Regions from separate parts of the Klebsiella sp. HN106 genome, predicted to be linked through region 1. Evidence: predicted binding sites of a transcription regulator. Region 1 holds the regulator's gene; the other holds the start of a gene.

Evidence for each region. Region 1 encodes Fur, which represses iron uptake genes when iron is present. Its sites were predicted from a motif close to ATAATAATGAGAACNACTATCAA; they were not measured.
Region 2: a site for Fur is predicted at 2,726-2,748, ahead of ftnA (non-heme ferritin). Genes of this name have one in related genera too.

The regions. Positions count from the first base shown of each region.
Region 1 is NZ_JBLURD010000002.1:383,740-391,580, forward strand. It holds gene ybfF (esterase) at 123-896, shown strand; gene ybfE (LexA regulated protein) at 1,030-1,323, shown strand; gene fldA (flavodoxin FldA) at 1,473-2,003, shown strand; gene fur (ferric iron uptake transcriptional regulator) at 2,295-2,747, shown strand; gene tcuR (tricarballylate utilization LysR family transcriptional regulator TcuR) at 2,875-3,801, shown strand; gene tcuA (FAD-dependent tricarballylate dehydrogenase TcuA) at 3,899-5,302, shown strand; gene tcuB (tricarballylate utilization 4Fe-4S protein TcuB) at 5,289-6,428, shown strand; gene ACSIPU_RS08505 (MFS transporter) at 6,483-7,778, shown strand; gene chiQ (ChiQ/YbfN family lipoprotein) at 7,832-7,841, opposite strand, start outside.
Region 2 is NZ_JBLURD010000001.1:1,072,670-1,080,510, reverse strand. It holds gene ACSIPU_RS05085 (YecA/YgfB family protein) at 1-384, shown strand, start outside; gene tyrP (tyrosine transporter TyrP) at 411-1,622, opposite strand; gene ACSIPU_RS05075 (YecH family metal-binding protein) at 1,818-2,057, shown strand; gene ftnA (non-heme ferritin) at 2,095-2,592, opposite strand; gene ACSIPU_RS05065 (RpiB/LacA/LacB family sugar-phosphate isomerase) at 3,012-3,650, shown strand; gene ACSIPU_RS05060 (MFS transporter) at 3,700-5,121, opposite strand; gene azuC (stress response protein AzuC) at 5,330-5,413, shown strand; gene ACSIPU_RS05050 (DUF2766 family protein) at 5,493-5,744, shown strand; gene ACSIPU_RS05045 (MFS transporter) at 5,791-7,302, opposite strand; gene ACSIPU_RS05040 (non-heme ferritin-like protein) at 7,586-7,841, opposite strand, start outside.

The sequences.
Region 1 (7,841 bases):
ACCGCGGATAGCGTCAAACCAGGATGACGGCAAAACTCAGAAATCTTCCGGGTCTTGCAGCCGGATGGCAGAATGTTCAACATAATACCCTAACCCGACGGAGCGAAAAAAAGAACTTTGCCATGAAATTAAATAGCCGAGCGCAATCTGCACAGAATCAGCACAATAATCCCCCTATCGTCCTGGTCCACGGCCTTTTTGGCAGCCTGGACAACCTTGGGATCCTCGCCCGCGATCTGGTTGTCGATCACGATACGGTGCAGGTCGACATGCGAAACCACGGTCTCTCCCCGCGCGCGCCGGAGATGACCTACGCCGCGATGGCTGAGGATCTGCTTGATACTCTCAATGAATCGCAGATTGAGAAAGCCACCTTTATTGGTCACTCTATGGGCGGCAAAGCGGTGATGACGCTGAGCGCGCTGGCGCCAGAGCGCATCGCAGGCCTGGTAGCTATTGATATCGCCCCGGTGGATTATCACGTCCGCCGCCATGATGAAATTTTTGCTGCCATCAACGCCGTTACCGATGCGGGCGCCGCTACGCGTCAGCAGGCAACGACGGTCATGCGTCAACACCTTAATGAAGAGGGCGTGGTTCAGTTTCTGCTGAAATCCTTTGTGGATGGCCAGTGGCGTTTTAACGTACCGGTGCTGTGGGAGCAGTACGACAACATCGTCGGCTGGCAAACCGTCCCGGCATGGCCGCATCCGGCGCAGTTTATCCCCGGCGGCAACTCCCCTTACGTGACCGATGCCTGTCGTGACGCGCTGCTGGCGCAGTTTCCCGAAGCTCGGGCGCACGTTATCGCCGGCGCCGGACACTGGGTGCATGCTGAAAAACCGGAGGCTGTGATCCGCGCCATTCGCCGTTATTTGACCTCTATCGCCGCGTAACTGCCTAAAATATACTCGACCGCGCGGCTTAATGTCCGCGGCCGTTGGCGCAGCCCGCCGCCTGATGTATTATGGCGCGCTGTCTGCGTCGGCTATGCCCGATAGCTTGTTTCCCCCGAAGTCACTCTGAATCATGGCAAAAGAACAAACGGACCGTACGACATTAGATTTGTTCGCAACTGAGCGTCGGCCGGGAAGACCGAAAACGAATCCGCTTTCGCGCGATGAACAGCTGCGCATCAACAAACGCAATCAGCTTAAACGCGACAAGAGCCGCGGCCTGAAGCGCGTGGAGCTTAAGCTCAATGCCGATGCGGTCGATGCGCTCAATGAGCTGGCCGAAGCCCGTAACATGAACCGCAGCGATCTGATCGAAGAGATGCTGATGACCCAGCTGGCAGCCCTGCGCGGCCAGGATAAAGCCTAAAACCCTCAAAAAATAAGCTTTCATGTAGCAGAGTGTGCAGTTGGGCGTGATTGCTGTTTCCGCGCCCTTCTCAGTTCTGCTATCATTGCCCCTATCTGCGGGCATTACGCCACTACCACATCATTAAGTTTCAAGAGGTTATTTTACTCATGGCAATCATCGGCATCTTTTTTGGCAGCGACACCGGCAACACCGAAAATATTGCAAAAATGATTCAAAAGCAGCTTGGTAAAGATGTTGCTGATGTTCACGACATTGCCAAAAGCAGCAAAGAGGATCTGGAAGCTCACGATATCCTGCTGCTCGGCATCCCAACCTGGTACTACGGTGAAGCCCAGTGCGATTGGGACGATTTCTTCCCGACGCTGGAAGAGATCGATTTTAATGGCAAACTGGTAGCCCTCTTTGGCTGCGGCGACCAGGAAGACTATGCTGAATACTTCTGCGATGCGCTGGGCACCATTCGCGATATCATCGAACCGCGCGGCGCAACTATCGTTGGCCATTGGCCGACCGCTGGCTACCATTTTGAAGCCTCTAAAGGCCTGGCCGATGACGATCATTTTGTCGGTCTGGCTATCGACGAAGACCGTCAGCCTGAACTGACTAACGAACGCGTCGAAAAATGGGTAAAACAGATTTCCGAGGAGCTGCACCTCGAAGAAATCAAGAATGCCTGAGTCTAAACGGCGTAATCACCATATTTCGCCGAATTGATAGATAAAAGCAATCAAAGTTATAGCTACAAGTTTTTAACTTTTAATCACATATCTGTACAATGTCCTCTGATTTAACGGGGTCGCGTGAAGCACTTTGTAGCGAGTGCCTCGTTTTTGACAGCATACAAGGCCCGATGCTTGCAGTTTTCATTTCACCATGGCAGTTCTATAATGAGACGCATTACATCGGGTGATTCTCTGTATTACTTCCGCTGATGGAAGTAGATCGTTTAGCAACAGGACAGATTCCGCATGACTGACAACAATACCGCATTAAAGAAAGCTGGCCTGAAAGTGACGCTTCCGAGATTAAAAATCCTGGAAGTGCTGCAAGGACCGGATAACCATCATGTCAGTGCGGAAGACTTATACAAACGCCTGATTGATATGGGTGAAGAGATTGGCCTGGCCACCGTCTACCGCGTACTGAACCAGTTTGACGACGCCGGTATCGTCACCCGTCATAATTTCGAAGGCGGTAAATCCGTTTTTGAACTGACGCAGCAGCACCATCACGATCATCTGATTTGCCTGGACTGCGGCAAAGTGATCGAGTTTAGCGATGATTCCATCGAAGCGCGCCAGCGTGAGATTGCCGCCAGACACGGTATTCGCCTCACCAACCACAGTCTGTACCTGTACGGCCACTGTGCAGAAGGCGACTGCCGCGAAGATGAACATGCCCACGACGCGGTAGAGAAATAATCACCGCATCGTTTATCAGCCAAAGCCAGCCTGCGGGTTGGCTTTTTTTTGCCCGCCATCTGCCGCCTCTTCCTCTCGCGCCTGAATACGTTTACTGTCGGTGCATCCTGCTTTATACGGAGTGCTTATGGAGCTTCGCCAGCTACGCTATTTTGTGCGCATTATTGAAACCGGCAGTATGGGCCGCGCCGCGCTTGACCTGAATATCGGCGTCTCCGCGCTTAGCCAACAAATGGCGCGCCTGGAAAATGAACTCGCCATTCGCCTGCTACAACGGACGTCTCGCGGTGTAATGCCCACCAGCGCTGGCCTCGCCTTCTATTCACAGGCGCAGCTGGCGCTGCGTCACGCTGATGATGCGGTTCTTGCTGCGCGCGAGGCGCGGCTATCTGGCCACGTCAGCGTCGGCATGGCCCCCAGCACCGCCTCTGTGCTCGGCGTACCCTTTATCAACGCGATGCGCGAAAGCTATGCCGACGTCCGCCTGCATCTGGTAGAAAGTCTCTCCGGCAACCTTGAACGCATGATCAACACCCGTCAGCTCGATTTAGCGATCGTGTTCCAGAAGGAGAAGCTTGTGCGCTGGAGCGCCAGGCCGATTCTTGAAGAGCGTCTGTTTCTGATTGGCACCCATAAGGTACTGGCTCCCCTTCCCGACGATAGCATCTCGCCGGACCAGCTCTCCGCTGTCCCGCTGATTATGCCAAGCCTGGGGCATGGGCTGCGCGGCAGGCTGGAGGCGATGTGCCAGGAGCATGCGCTTAATGTCGATGTGGTCGCTGAAATCGACGGTCTGGCCCTGCTGATGCGCGCCGTGCGCGACGGCCTCGGCGCCACTTTGCAGCCGGGAGCAGCGATTTCTCATCTCGACGGCGAGCCCCTGAGAGTGATCGGCATCAACAATCCGATACTCAGTCGGCCTAATTTTCTCGTCAGTCTTTCCGATGATGAACTGACCCCATCGGGTCTCGCCGCGCGAGTCATACTGGCAAAAGTCATGCGTCAGCTGGTCGAATCTGGCCGCTGGCCTGGCGCCAGCCTTTACGCACACTAAACCCCTCTTTAGCAATACGCCATAGCGTCCTGCCGCCCTGAGCGCATACATTTCCATTACAAATTTAACAATAAAGCAAACCGTAATGGAGCCAAAAATGGTGGATGTACTGGTGATTGGCGGCGGCAACGCTGCGCTATGCGCCGCCTTGACCGCCCGGGAATCCGGCGCGTCCGTGCTGCTGCTGGAGGCCGCGCCGAAAGAATGGCGCGGCGGAAACTCTCAGCACACGCGGAACCTTCGCTGTATGCACGATGCTCCGCAGGATGTGCTGGTCGACAGCTATCCGGAAGAAGAGTACTGGCAGGATCTGCTGCGCGTCACCGAGGGTAATACCAACGAAGCGCTGGCGCGGCTGGTGATCCGTACCTCATCACAGTGCCGGGACTGGATGCGCCAGCACGGAGTTAACTTTCAGCCGCCGCTCTCCGGCGCACTGCACGTCGCCCGCACCAACGCCTTTTTCATGGGCGGCGGCAAGGCTCTTATAAATGCTTATTACCGCAGCGCGGAGCAGATGGGTGTACAGATCCGCTACAACACCCCGGTCCAGGCGCTCGAATTATATAACGGCGAATTCGTCGCCGCGCTGGCGGGTGAAGAAAGGATTGCCGCAAAAACCTGCGTCCTCGCCGCCGGCGGCTTTGAGTCTAACCGCGAGTGGCTGCGCGAAGCGTGGGGACAGAACGATCGCGGCGAATGGCCAGCCGATAACTTTCTCATCCGCGGAACCCGCTTTAACCAGGGCGTGCTGCTGAAATATATGATCGACGCCGGGGCTGACGTTATCGGCGATCCCTCGCAGTCACACTGCGTCGCCATAGACGCCCGGGCACCGCTCTATGATGGCGGGATCTGCACCCGCGTGGACTGCGTATCGCTGGGCGTGGTCGTAAACCGCGACGCCGAGCGCTTTTATGATGAAGGGGAAGATTTCTGGCCCAAACGTTATGCCATCTGGGGGCGGCTGGTCGCCCACCAGCCGGGACAAATCGGCTATTCAATTATCGACAGCAAAGCGATCGGTCACTTTATGCCGCCGGTTTTTCCCGGCGCCCAGGCCAATACTATCGAAGAACTGGCTCGCCAACTGGGGCTGGACGCGGCGCGTCTGGCGCAAACCATCGCGCACTATAACGCCGCCTGCGTGCCGGGCCAGTTCGATCATACCTGCCTTGATAACTGCGCAACATCAGGCCTGACCCCACCGAAAACCCACTGGGCGCGGCCCATCGATTCGCCGCCTTACTACGGTTACGCCTTGCGCCCGGGGATCACTTTCACCTACCTCGGACTGTACGTCAATGAACGCGCCGCCGTCCATTTTGCGGGCAAACCCAGCCGTAACCTGTTCGTTGCTGGCGAAATGATGGCCGGCAACGTGTTGGGCAAAGGCTATACCGCCGGCGTAGGCATGTCGATTGGTACGACGTTCGGCCGCATTGCCGGCCAGCAGGCCGCCCGTGCGGCACAGCAGGAGATACATCATGAAGTCGCTTGAAAAGTTGATTATCGACGCGCAGATCATCACCGAGCCGGAAGCGGAAGTTGAACGGGTGATGCAGGTCTGTAACGCCTGCCGCTATTGCGAAGGGTTTTGCGCCGTGTTTCCGGCCATGACTCAGCGCCTGGCTTTTGGTAAAGCGGATATTAACTACCTGGCCAACCTGTGCCACAACTGCGGCGCCTGCCTGCATGCCTGCCAGTATGCGCCGCCGCACGAGTTTGCCATTAATGTCCCGAAAGCGATGGCGGAAGTCCGCCTGGAAACCTATCAGCACTATGCCCAACCCGCGGCTTTCAGCAGCCTTTACCGTCGGGCCGGCGTGACCACGGTGCTGGCGCTGGTCGCCGGTTTGATCCTCTTTTTGCTATTGGCGATGGGGCTCAATGGCTCGCTGCTTCATCCACCGCTGGCCGGCGATTTTTACCGGATATTTCCCCATAACCTGCTGGCCTGGATGTTTGGCTCGGTCTTCATTCTGGCCATAGGGTTACTGATGAGCGGGGTGATCCGCTTCTGGCGCGAGATTTCACCGGGTCAGCCTCAGGCTATCGACATCGCTACAGCCTCGCATAATGCGCTCACGCTGAAGTATCTCGACGGCGGGCACGGTAAAGGCTGCAACGAGGCTGATGACGCGTTTACCCTGATGCGCCGCCGTTTCCATCACTTTACCTTCTACGGTTTTCTGCTCTGTTTCGCCGCCACCGTGGTGGCTACGGGTTATCACTATATCGCCGGCTGGGAAGCCCCCTACCCGTTCTTCAGCGTACCGGTTGTACTGGGCACGCTCGGCGGTATCGGCCTGCTGGTCGGCCCGGCGGGTTTGCTATGGCTAAACCTGCGCCGCTCGCCGCTGCACGGCGATGCGCGGCAAAAACCGATGGATCGCGGCTTTATTTTGCTGCTGTTTTTAACCAGCCTGACCGGACTGGCCCTGCTGGCAGGGCGCGATACCTCGTGGATGGGCGTCCTGCTCGCCATTCATCTCGGCGTTGTGATGGCGCTGTTTTTAACCCTGCCATACGGAAAATTTGCCCACGGATTTTATCGGTGTGCGGCGTTACTCAAGTGGGCAATTGAGAAACGGCGCGGAAAACAGGCGGCAGTCGCAGGCGACTAGTCCGCTCCTCTTACCTCTATAAAAACAAGATAAAGACAATGGAGAGCAACCCCTATGACGCAATCATCATCGCGCGCCGGTACCTTCGGCGCTATTCTCCGCGTGACCAGCGGTAATTTTCTCGAGCAATTCGACTTTTTTCTGTTCGGTTTTTACGCCACCTACATCGCCAGAACGTTCTTTCCGGCGGAAAGTGAGTTTGCGGCGTTAATGCTCACCTTCGCCGTGTTTGGTTCGGGCTTCCTGATGCGCCCTATCGGGGCGATAGTGCTGGGGGCCTATATCGACAGAATCGGGCGGCGTAAAGGGCTGATGGTGACGCTGGCGATTATGGGCTGCGGGACACTGCTGATAGCACTGGTCCCCGGCTATCACGCCATCGGCGTTCTCGCCCCCATTCTGGTATTAGTCGGCCGTCTGCTGCAGGGATTCTCGGCGGGCGTAGAGCTCGGCGGCGTGTCGGTCTACCTGTCGGAAATCGCCACCCCGGGGAAAAAGGGGTTCTATACCAGCTGGCAATCCGCCAGCCAGCAGGTGGCTATCGTGGTCGCGGCGCTGATTGGCTACGCGCTAAACGAAACGCTTGGCCATGATGAGATCGCCGAATGGGGCTGGCGTATCCCCTTCTTTATTGGTTGTCTGATCATTCCGCTGATTTTTGTACTGCGGCGTTCGCTACAGGAAACCGAAGCTTTCCTGCAGCGTAAACATCGTCCTGATACCCGAGAAATCCTGAGCACGATTGTAAAAAACTGGCGCATCATCTCGGCGGGCACCTTACTGGTGGCGATGACCACGACCACTTTTTACTTTATTACCGTTTATACCCCAACCTACGGGAGAGCCGTGCTGCATCTGAGCGCTCGCGATAGCCTGCTGGTCACCATGCTGGTCGGCATCTCTAACTTTATCTGGTTACCGATTGGCGGGGCAATTTCTGACAGAATAGGCCGTCGTCCGGTGCTGATGGGCATCACCCTGCTGGCGCTGTTTACCACCTGGCCGGTGATGCACTGGCTCACCGCCGCGCCGGATTTTACCCGTATGACGCTGGTCCTGCTCTGGTTCTCGTTTTTCTTCGGTATGTATAACGGCGCGATGGTCGCGGCGCTGACCGAAGTGATGCCGGTCTACGTCCGCACCGTGGGCTTTTCGTTAGCCTTTAGCCTCGCCACCGCTATCTTTGGCGGCCTGACGCCGGCTATTTCCACCGCGCTGGTCGAGATCACCGGGGATAAAAGCTCGCCGGGCTGGTGGCTGATGTGCGCTGCGCTATGCGGACTTGCCGCAACTGCCATGCTCTTTACTCGCCTGAGCCGCAGCTATCAGCCAGCAGAAATACCCCGCTAAAATAGCCGCGGGCGGAGTTTACGCTCCGCCCGCTTTGCCCGTCTCCGCCTGGATTAACGAGGC
Region 2 (7,841 bases), on a different contig from region 1:
CAGTTCGAACCGATGTTCGGCAGCCGGGAAGAGGAGGGGCAGGAGCTCACCATTGTTGAGGAGTGGTGCTTTGGCTATATGCGCGGCGTGGGATTAAGCGACTGGTCAGGTCTGCCTGCCGAGCTGCAGGCAGAGCTGGACGCCATCGCTCTGCACGGTACCGAAGAGCGCTTCGAGGCGCTGGATGAACTATCCGCGGAAGAGTTTATCGCCAGCGTTGAGCGAATTCGTCCTGCGGCCCTGGCGCTTTACAACTACTGGACTGAGCACGCTCAGCCCGCACAAGTTCAGCAGCCCATCAGGAATGAGAGCAAGGTTGGGCGCAACGATCCTTGCCCGTGCGGCAGCGGTAAGAAATATAAGCAGTGCTGTTTAACGAAATAACATCAGGGGCCGAATTGGCCCCTTTTTTATCCCACCGCCGGCAGTAATCCTGCGACTATCGCAAACTGAATCACTACGATAGCGATCCCGCAGAGCAGGACAAGCCACAGCGCCGCTGAACCGCCTGCGACCCGCCACGGGGCATCAGGGTGCTGTTGGCGGCTCTTCATTACCAGCAGCGAAGGCAGCATGAGCGCGAGCACGGCCAGCGCAACGCCCGCATAGCCTAACGCCATCACGAAGCCACGCGGATAAAATAGCGCGAAGGCCAGCGGAGGCAAAAAGGTAATCAGACCGCTCTGTAGCCGTCCACCGGCGCTGTTCTGGCGTTGAAACAGATCGGCCAGATAGTCGAACAACCCAAGCGCCACCCCGAGAAATGATGTCGCCAGCGCCAGGTCGGCGAACAGATGGACCGCCAGCTCAACGTGCGACGATGCCACCACTTCACGGATGGCCTCCAGCAGGCCATTGAGCCCGGCATTCTGCGCCAGCAGCGCGGTAAACGCAGGAGAGTCAATGCTGCCCAGCGTCGCCAGCTGCCAGAAAATATAGGCGACCAGAGGAATAAAGCTTCCGATGATAAATACCCGGCGCAGCTTGCGAATATCGCCGCCCAGGTAGCTCACAATACTGGGTATGCTGCCGTGAAAACCAAAGGAAGTAAAAATCACCGGAATGGCCGACAGCGCCAGCCCCTGCTGTAGCGGCAGAGTCAGCAGGTTTATCTGGTGAATGTGCGGCAGCAGAAGCGCAAGCATAATGGCGAGGAAAATAATCTTTGCGCTGAATAAAAAGCGGTTAAAAAGATCGACCAGCGAAGTCCCGATGCAGACGACCGTCCCACCGATAGCGGTAAAGATCAGAACGCCTGCCGCAGGAGGCAGCGTCCAGTCCAGCCACTGATTGAGGCTTGAGGCCAGCAGTTCGCCGGCGCCGCTGATATAGGCTGCCGTGAGCGCGTAAAGCAGAAACAGCATGCAAAAGCCGGTTGCCCATTGCCCGTATCGGCCCAGATAACGTGCCGCCAGCGAACCCAGACCCATGTCGGCCGGCACGTGCTGATAGACTTCCAGCAGCAGCAAAGCGGTATAACACATTAGCGCCCAAAGCGTTATCAGCAAAGCTAACGACACGCCGAAACCTACGCCCGCCGATGCCAACGGCATGGCTAACATCCCTGCGCCGATGGTGGTGCCGGCGACGATTAAAATACTACCCAGAGTGCGGTTCTTCACGCTTTTCACTATCCATTACGGCATTCACAATTCATTATGCCGCGCAGAGTATGTGAAATCAGTCGCTTCGTCAAATGAAGGTTACAGGCGTTGTAATAAAAACTTTACAGTAGCAGAGGGTTTGCTTCAAAGCTGCGCTGGCGCAAGAATTCGCCGCCCGGGCTGGTATATTCTGCGGGCTTTACGGGAGAGAATATGCCATCGATTCATGGTCACGAAGTGCTGCAAATGATGATCGCCTCAGGCGAAACTTACACCGTGGCGACGCTTGAAGCGGCGATCGTCGCGCGTTTCGGTAAAGAAGCCCGATTTCACACCTGCTCGGCGGAAAATCTGAGTGCGGCGGAACTGGTGGCGTTTTTGCAGAAAAAAGGCAAGTTTATTGCCGCTGAAGAAGGGTTTAATACGCACGAAAGTAAAATTTGCCGCCATTAATACGGCAGCGGGCGCTGGAGCCTCGCTGCCGGCCTAATTAATTTTGCGTGTCGAGCGTTGCCAGCTCTTTATCAATAAAGTACAGACCTTCGCCGCTTTTACCTGCGAGGGTTAATTTATCAATAACCGATTTAAACAGCTTCTCTTCTTCGTGCTGTTCAGCAACGTACCACTGCAGGAAATTAAACGTCGGATAATCCTGACTGGTCATTGCCGCATGTGCCAGTTCATTAATTTTTTGCGTAATTAACTGTTCATGTTCGTAGGTCGCACGGAATAGCTCGTCAAGAGAGGCATACTCAGCAAACGGCGACGCGATAGCCGTGATGCAGGGCAGACTACCGGTATCGGTCAGGTAATCGAAAAGGCGCTGCATATGGGTCATCTCTTCCTGCGCGTGGCGACGAAGAAACGCCGCCGCGCCTTCAAAGCTGTGGTAACTACACCAGGCGCTCATTTGCTGATAAAGCAGAGAGGAATAAAGTTCAAGATTCATCTGCGCATTAAGCTTATCGATCATTTCAGTTTTTAGCATCTGGCTGCTCCGGGAAAAAAGAAATAAGTTTTAGTGCGCACACTATAATTTGTTATTAATTTATTTGCAAAAAGTAAATTAATAAATTCATTTATTAATAATGCAAATGGGAATAACACGCATTGGCACTTTTAAAATAATGAGAATGGTTTTAATTCCTTATTTCGTTCACTTCGCCGTTGGGCCAAATTTCGCCGTGTTAATCCGATCCCCCGCACACAGACCTGGCCTGAGATGACGCGACTTGCCTCAGGATGAGGCGGCGTCCTGGCAGGACGGAAGGCAAAAGTGTGAGGCGAGATGCAATTTATAAAACAACTTTTCATAAAATTTGAAAGTATGTTCGTAAGGTAGTATTGTCATAGCAACGCTAACGAACTATCGCGGGAAAACCCGCACAGCATTCAGGAGAGTAAAGCATGAAAATCGCACTGATGATGGAAAACAGCCAGGCGAACAAAAACGCCATCATCCTCAATGAATTAAACGCCGTTGCTGACGAGAAGGGCTTCCCGGTTTACAACGTCGGGATGAGCGATGAAAACGACCATCACCTGACCTATATCCATCTGGGCATTATGGCCAGCATCCTGCTGAATTCGAAGGCGGTCGACTTTGTGGTTACCGGCTGCGGCACTGGTCAGGGCGCGCTAATGTCGTTAAATATTCATCCGGGCGTAGTTTGTGGCTACTGCATCGACCCTGCGGACGCCTTCCTGTTTGCGCAGATCAATAACGGTAACGCGCTGTCTCTGCCGTTTGCGAAAGGATTTGGCTGGGGTGCAGAGCTGAACGTACGCTTTATCTTTGAAAAAGCCTTCACCGGCCGCAAAGGCGAAGGCTATCCGCCGGAGCGTAAAGAGCCTCAGGTGCGTAACGCCGGCATCCTGAACGCGGTCAAAGCCGCGGTGGTTAAGGAAAACTATCTGGATACGCTGCGTGCGATCGATCCGGAGCTGGTGAAAACTGCCGTTTCCGGCCCTCGCTTCCAGCAGTGTTTCTTTGAGAACTGCCAGGATAAAGAGATCGAAGCGTTCGTTCGCCAGATCATCGGTTAATCGATTAACACATCCTATGCAAGGCCAGCGCTGCTGGCCTTTTCGTTATCTATTTCTTTTTGTTCGACACGCTGCTACCCGCATCTTTTGTCAGATGCAGAGTATCAATCATGCCGACCAGGCAAATCAGCGCAATAAAGATAAACGACAGGCGGAAGCTGATGCCCGGAAGGTGAGAAAGCGTAAGCCATTCACTGAACTCTTCCCCAATACGAATACCTATCGCTCCAAGCGTTATCCCAAGTCCAACGGCCAGCTGGGATGCGGTGCTGAACAGCGTATTGGCATAGCTCATTTGTCCGGAAGGAACATCGGCAAAAGCGAGGGTGCTGATGCCGGTAAATTGAATCGATCGGAAGACCCCGCCGAGATAGAGAATTACAAAGATGAGCCAAACCGGCGTATGCGGGGTTAAAAAAGCGCAGGCCAGCAGCGATAATACGTTTAATGCGCCATTGATCAGCAGCAGACGGCGAAAACCCAGCCAGCGAATCAGCGGCGTTGTAAGGGGCTTGATGGTGAAGTTGCCGACGAACACCGCCAGCACCAGCAGCCCCGAGTGGAAGGGATCCATGCCGAAGCCGACCTGAAAAAGCAGCGGCAGCAGAAACGGAACGGCGCTGATGGAGGAGCGGAACAGCGAACCGCCGTACATGGTGACCCTGAAGGTGGGGATCTCCAGCGCATCAAGGCGCACCATCGGCCATTCAGCGCGGCGGAAGTGCCGTAACGAGAAAAGCATGCAGCCCAGGCCTGACACCAGCAGCGCCAGGGTCTGCCAGCCCAGAGGCTGACGATCGCCGAGAAGCTCCATGGCGGCAACCAGGCTAACCATCGCCACCGAGGTCGCAAGAAAACCGGAAAGATCGAACGGGCGGCGCTCTTCTTCCCGAATATCCGGGATGATGCGCAGCGCCAGGGCAATCGCCACAAGCCCAAGCGGCACGTTAATAAAGAAGATCCAGTGCCAGCTGGCGTAGCTGGTGATAAATCCGCCCAACGGTGGGCCAATAATAGGCGCCACCAGCGCCGGCCAGGTCAGAGTGGCAATCGCTTTAATCAGCTGATGCTTCGGTGTGGTGCGCAACACCGCCAGGCGGCCCACGGGCACCATCAGCGCGCCGCCAATTCCCTGAAGAATACGCATGGCGACAAACACATCGACATTGGTCGACAACCCGCAAAACACCGAGGCGAGGGTAAAAATCGCCAGCGCCAGGCTAAAGATTTTCCGCGCGCCGAAGCGATCGGCGATCCAGCCGCTGGCGGGTATCAGCACCGCAAGGGTAATAAGGTAGGCGCTAATTCCAATGTTGAGATCCACTGCCGTTACGCCGAAGTCTTTCGCCATGTCGGGCAGGGCGGTGGCGATGACTGTGCCGTCGAGGAACTCCATAAAAAACGCGCCAGCCACCAGCAGAGCAGGTGCTGAAAAAGAGCGGTCGTCCCTGGAAGAGATGTTTGTACTCATCGTTGTATCGCTGCCATTGCTAAGCGATCCCGGATTCACCTGGAGCCCGCAGCTCTTAACTATCCGAAATAACTCACTTTTGTTGAATGTTTAAATTTATTTTGTAAATAAAACGTGATTTATCGCACGTTGAGATTGATTTTTGTGATACAGGTCATATTATAGCTGTGTAGATATTAACACCTGCATAACAAAAATGGAGCCAACCATGAAACTGCGCAAAATTCTGAAGAGCATGTTCGAAAACTACTGCAAAACCTTTAAAGACGTACCGCCTGGCGCTATGTTCTGATAAAAAAACCTGCTGCGGCAGGTTTTTTTATATCCGAGGAATTAGGGTACTATTACGCTCCTGAAAAAAGGAGTGAAAAATGTCTCAACATCTTACCGAACACGACGAACTGGTCTCTGACGTTGTTGCCTGCCAGTTAGTTATCAAGCAGATCCTCGACGTCATCGATATCATCGCCCCTGTCGAGGTGCGCGAAAAAATGACTACCCAGCTGAAAGCCATCGATTTTGCCAGCCACCCGGCCTCGGCTGACCCGGTGACGCTGCGGGCGGTACAAAAAGCCATCGCGCTGATTGAGCTGAAATTCACCCCGCAGGAAGAAGCGCACTAGCGGCGTGAGCCCCGCCATCAACGCGATAGCGGGGCGTTATTGCTGATTAATGGGACACGGCGGTTTGAATGACGTTCTCCTGCGCATTCTTGAACAGTTTGCTGTTGCCCCAGCACTCTTCATAACGATGGCCAACTAAATCTTCCACGATAAGGCGAACGTCCGGCGCGATGTCGGCAATTTTGCCTCCCGCTTTAATGCGCGCGACTTCCTGTAGCACCACCAGGTGGGCCTTGCGATCGAGCTTCATCTGTTTACTGAACACGATGGCTGCCAGCGCCAGTAAAATCACCCCTGCACAGAATACCACCGCAATCGCGGTGACCGCACTTTCCGGCTGCGTGTGCGCCTTTGACTGGAACCCGTAGAAGCTGAGGATAGCTCCCATTGTAAAGACGATAATCGAGCGCAAAATTTTACCTGAGAAGGTCATGGCGCCTGCATAGATCCCCTCGCGACGGCGGCCGGTGTAAATTTCATCGACATCAGCCAAAAAGGTGTAAACAGTCCAGGGAATGTAGTAGACGCCGCCGGTGCCGAGACCGAACAGCACCGTGATGCCAAACATCAGGATGGTGGCCAGACTTGAAGGCAGGTGGAAGAACCACAGCGAGGTGTAGAGCAGCACGGCAAAGATGACCACGCTCAGCGCCAGAATATACGGCTTACTGAAGCCTTTCTTCACGCACAGGCCGATAAACAGGGCCGTTGATACCAGCTGCAGAATTGAGTTCAGGCTGTTGAGCCCGGCCACCATCGCCGGATCGTGTTGCAGCACGAAGATGACGAAGTAAGTGAAGATCGACGCAAACAGCCATTCGGCGCCGAAACCGCAGAGATACATACCAAGGTGTTTACGGAATACGCGCAGATAAAAGGTTGAGCGCATATCTTTGGCCAGCATAAGCAGCGTATTGAGTAGCCCCTTTTTATCCCCCGAGCTTTTTTCCTCTTCGCGCGGTCGTTCCCAGCTGCAGTACCACAAACAGGAGATGGCCACGATAAGAATGACACCGTAGGTCAGTCCGGTAAGGAAAAACGGGGTGGCGGATTCTTTGCCATAAAGCAGGATGAACTGCCCGGGGATAAATGCCGCGAGGAAGTTAGCCAGTTTGCCGAATATCGCTTTATAACCGGTGAGCTTCGAACGCAGTGAGAAATCATCAGTCATTTCGGTCGCCAATGTTTCATAGGGGACCATAATCGAGGTATAAATGATTTCAAAGACGACGTAGGTGCACAGGTAGTACCAGAAACCGAGACCTTCTACCCACAGCAGCGGGTAGAACATCATTAGCGGAATGCCTATCAATAAAAAGAAGCGACGGCGGCCAAAGCGTTTACCGAGCCGGGTTTTGCCAAAGTTATCGGTGAGGTAGCCCATCAGCGGGTTACTAATCGCGTCGATAATGCTGGCGACGGAGAAAATAAAGGAGGCTTCGATCAGCGTCAGCCCACAGAAGGTTGTATAAAAATAGAGCAGCCAGGCACCGCTGATCGCCAGTGCGCCGCTTCCCAGCAAATTTCCGCCGCCGTAGGCTAACTGATGGCGTAACAAAATCGGTCTTCCCTGCAGCCCGTTTGAGGCTGAAGCCGTATATCTTGCCATTAAAATAAACTCCGTGTTTTAAATTTTTGAAACGCTGTTTTTATATTATCAACCCAGGGTTTTAAACGTGATCCAGATCACCAATACCCTGCTAATTCCTCCGATTGAGCGGGAATGAGATCTGGTTAAAAGTTTTTAATGCTTTTCAGGAATAAAAACGGCGCCGAAGCGCCGAAAAAGATTGGTTCGCTGAGGGGCGATGAGGGCATTAAAGGCAGAAACACGCCTCTTTTTACGCTTTATCGCGCGCTCCGGTATTTGCCGACATGACGCTGGCGTACTGTTGGCTGACCAGTTCAAGCAGGTGACGATCGGTTTGCTGTTCGCTGGTCCCGGCCTGGTCCGCGCAGCGGACTTCATCCAGAATGGTCTCCAGCAGCATGCCATCCAGCTGCTGTTCTTTCGCCAGCAGCGCGAGGAAGCGTAGGGTGGATTCGTCGCTTTGCGCCTTCGCCTCTGCCGTCAGGCCGGAAAGCATGCTGCTGCGC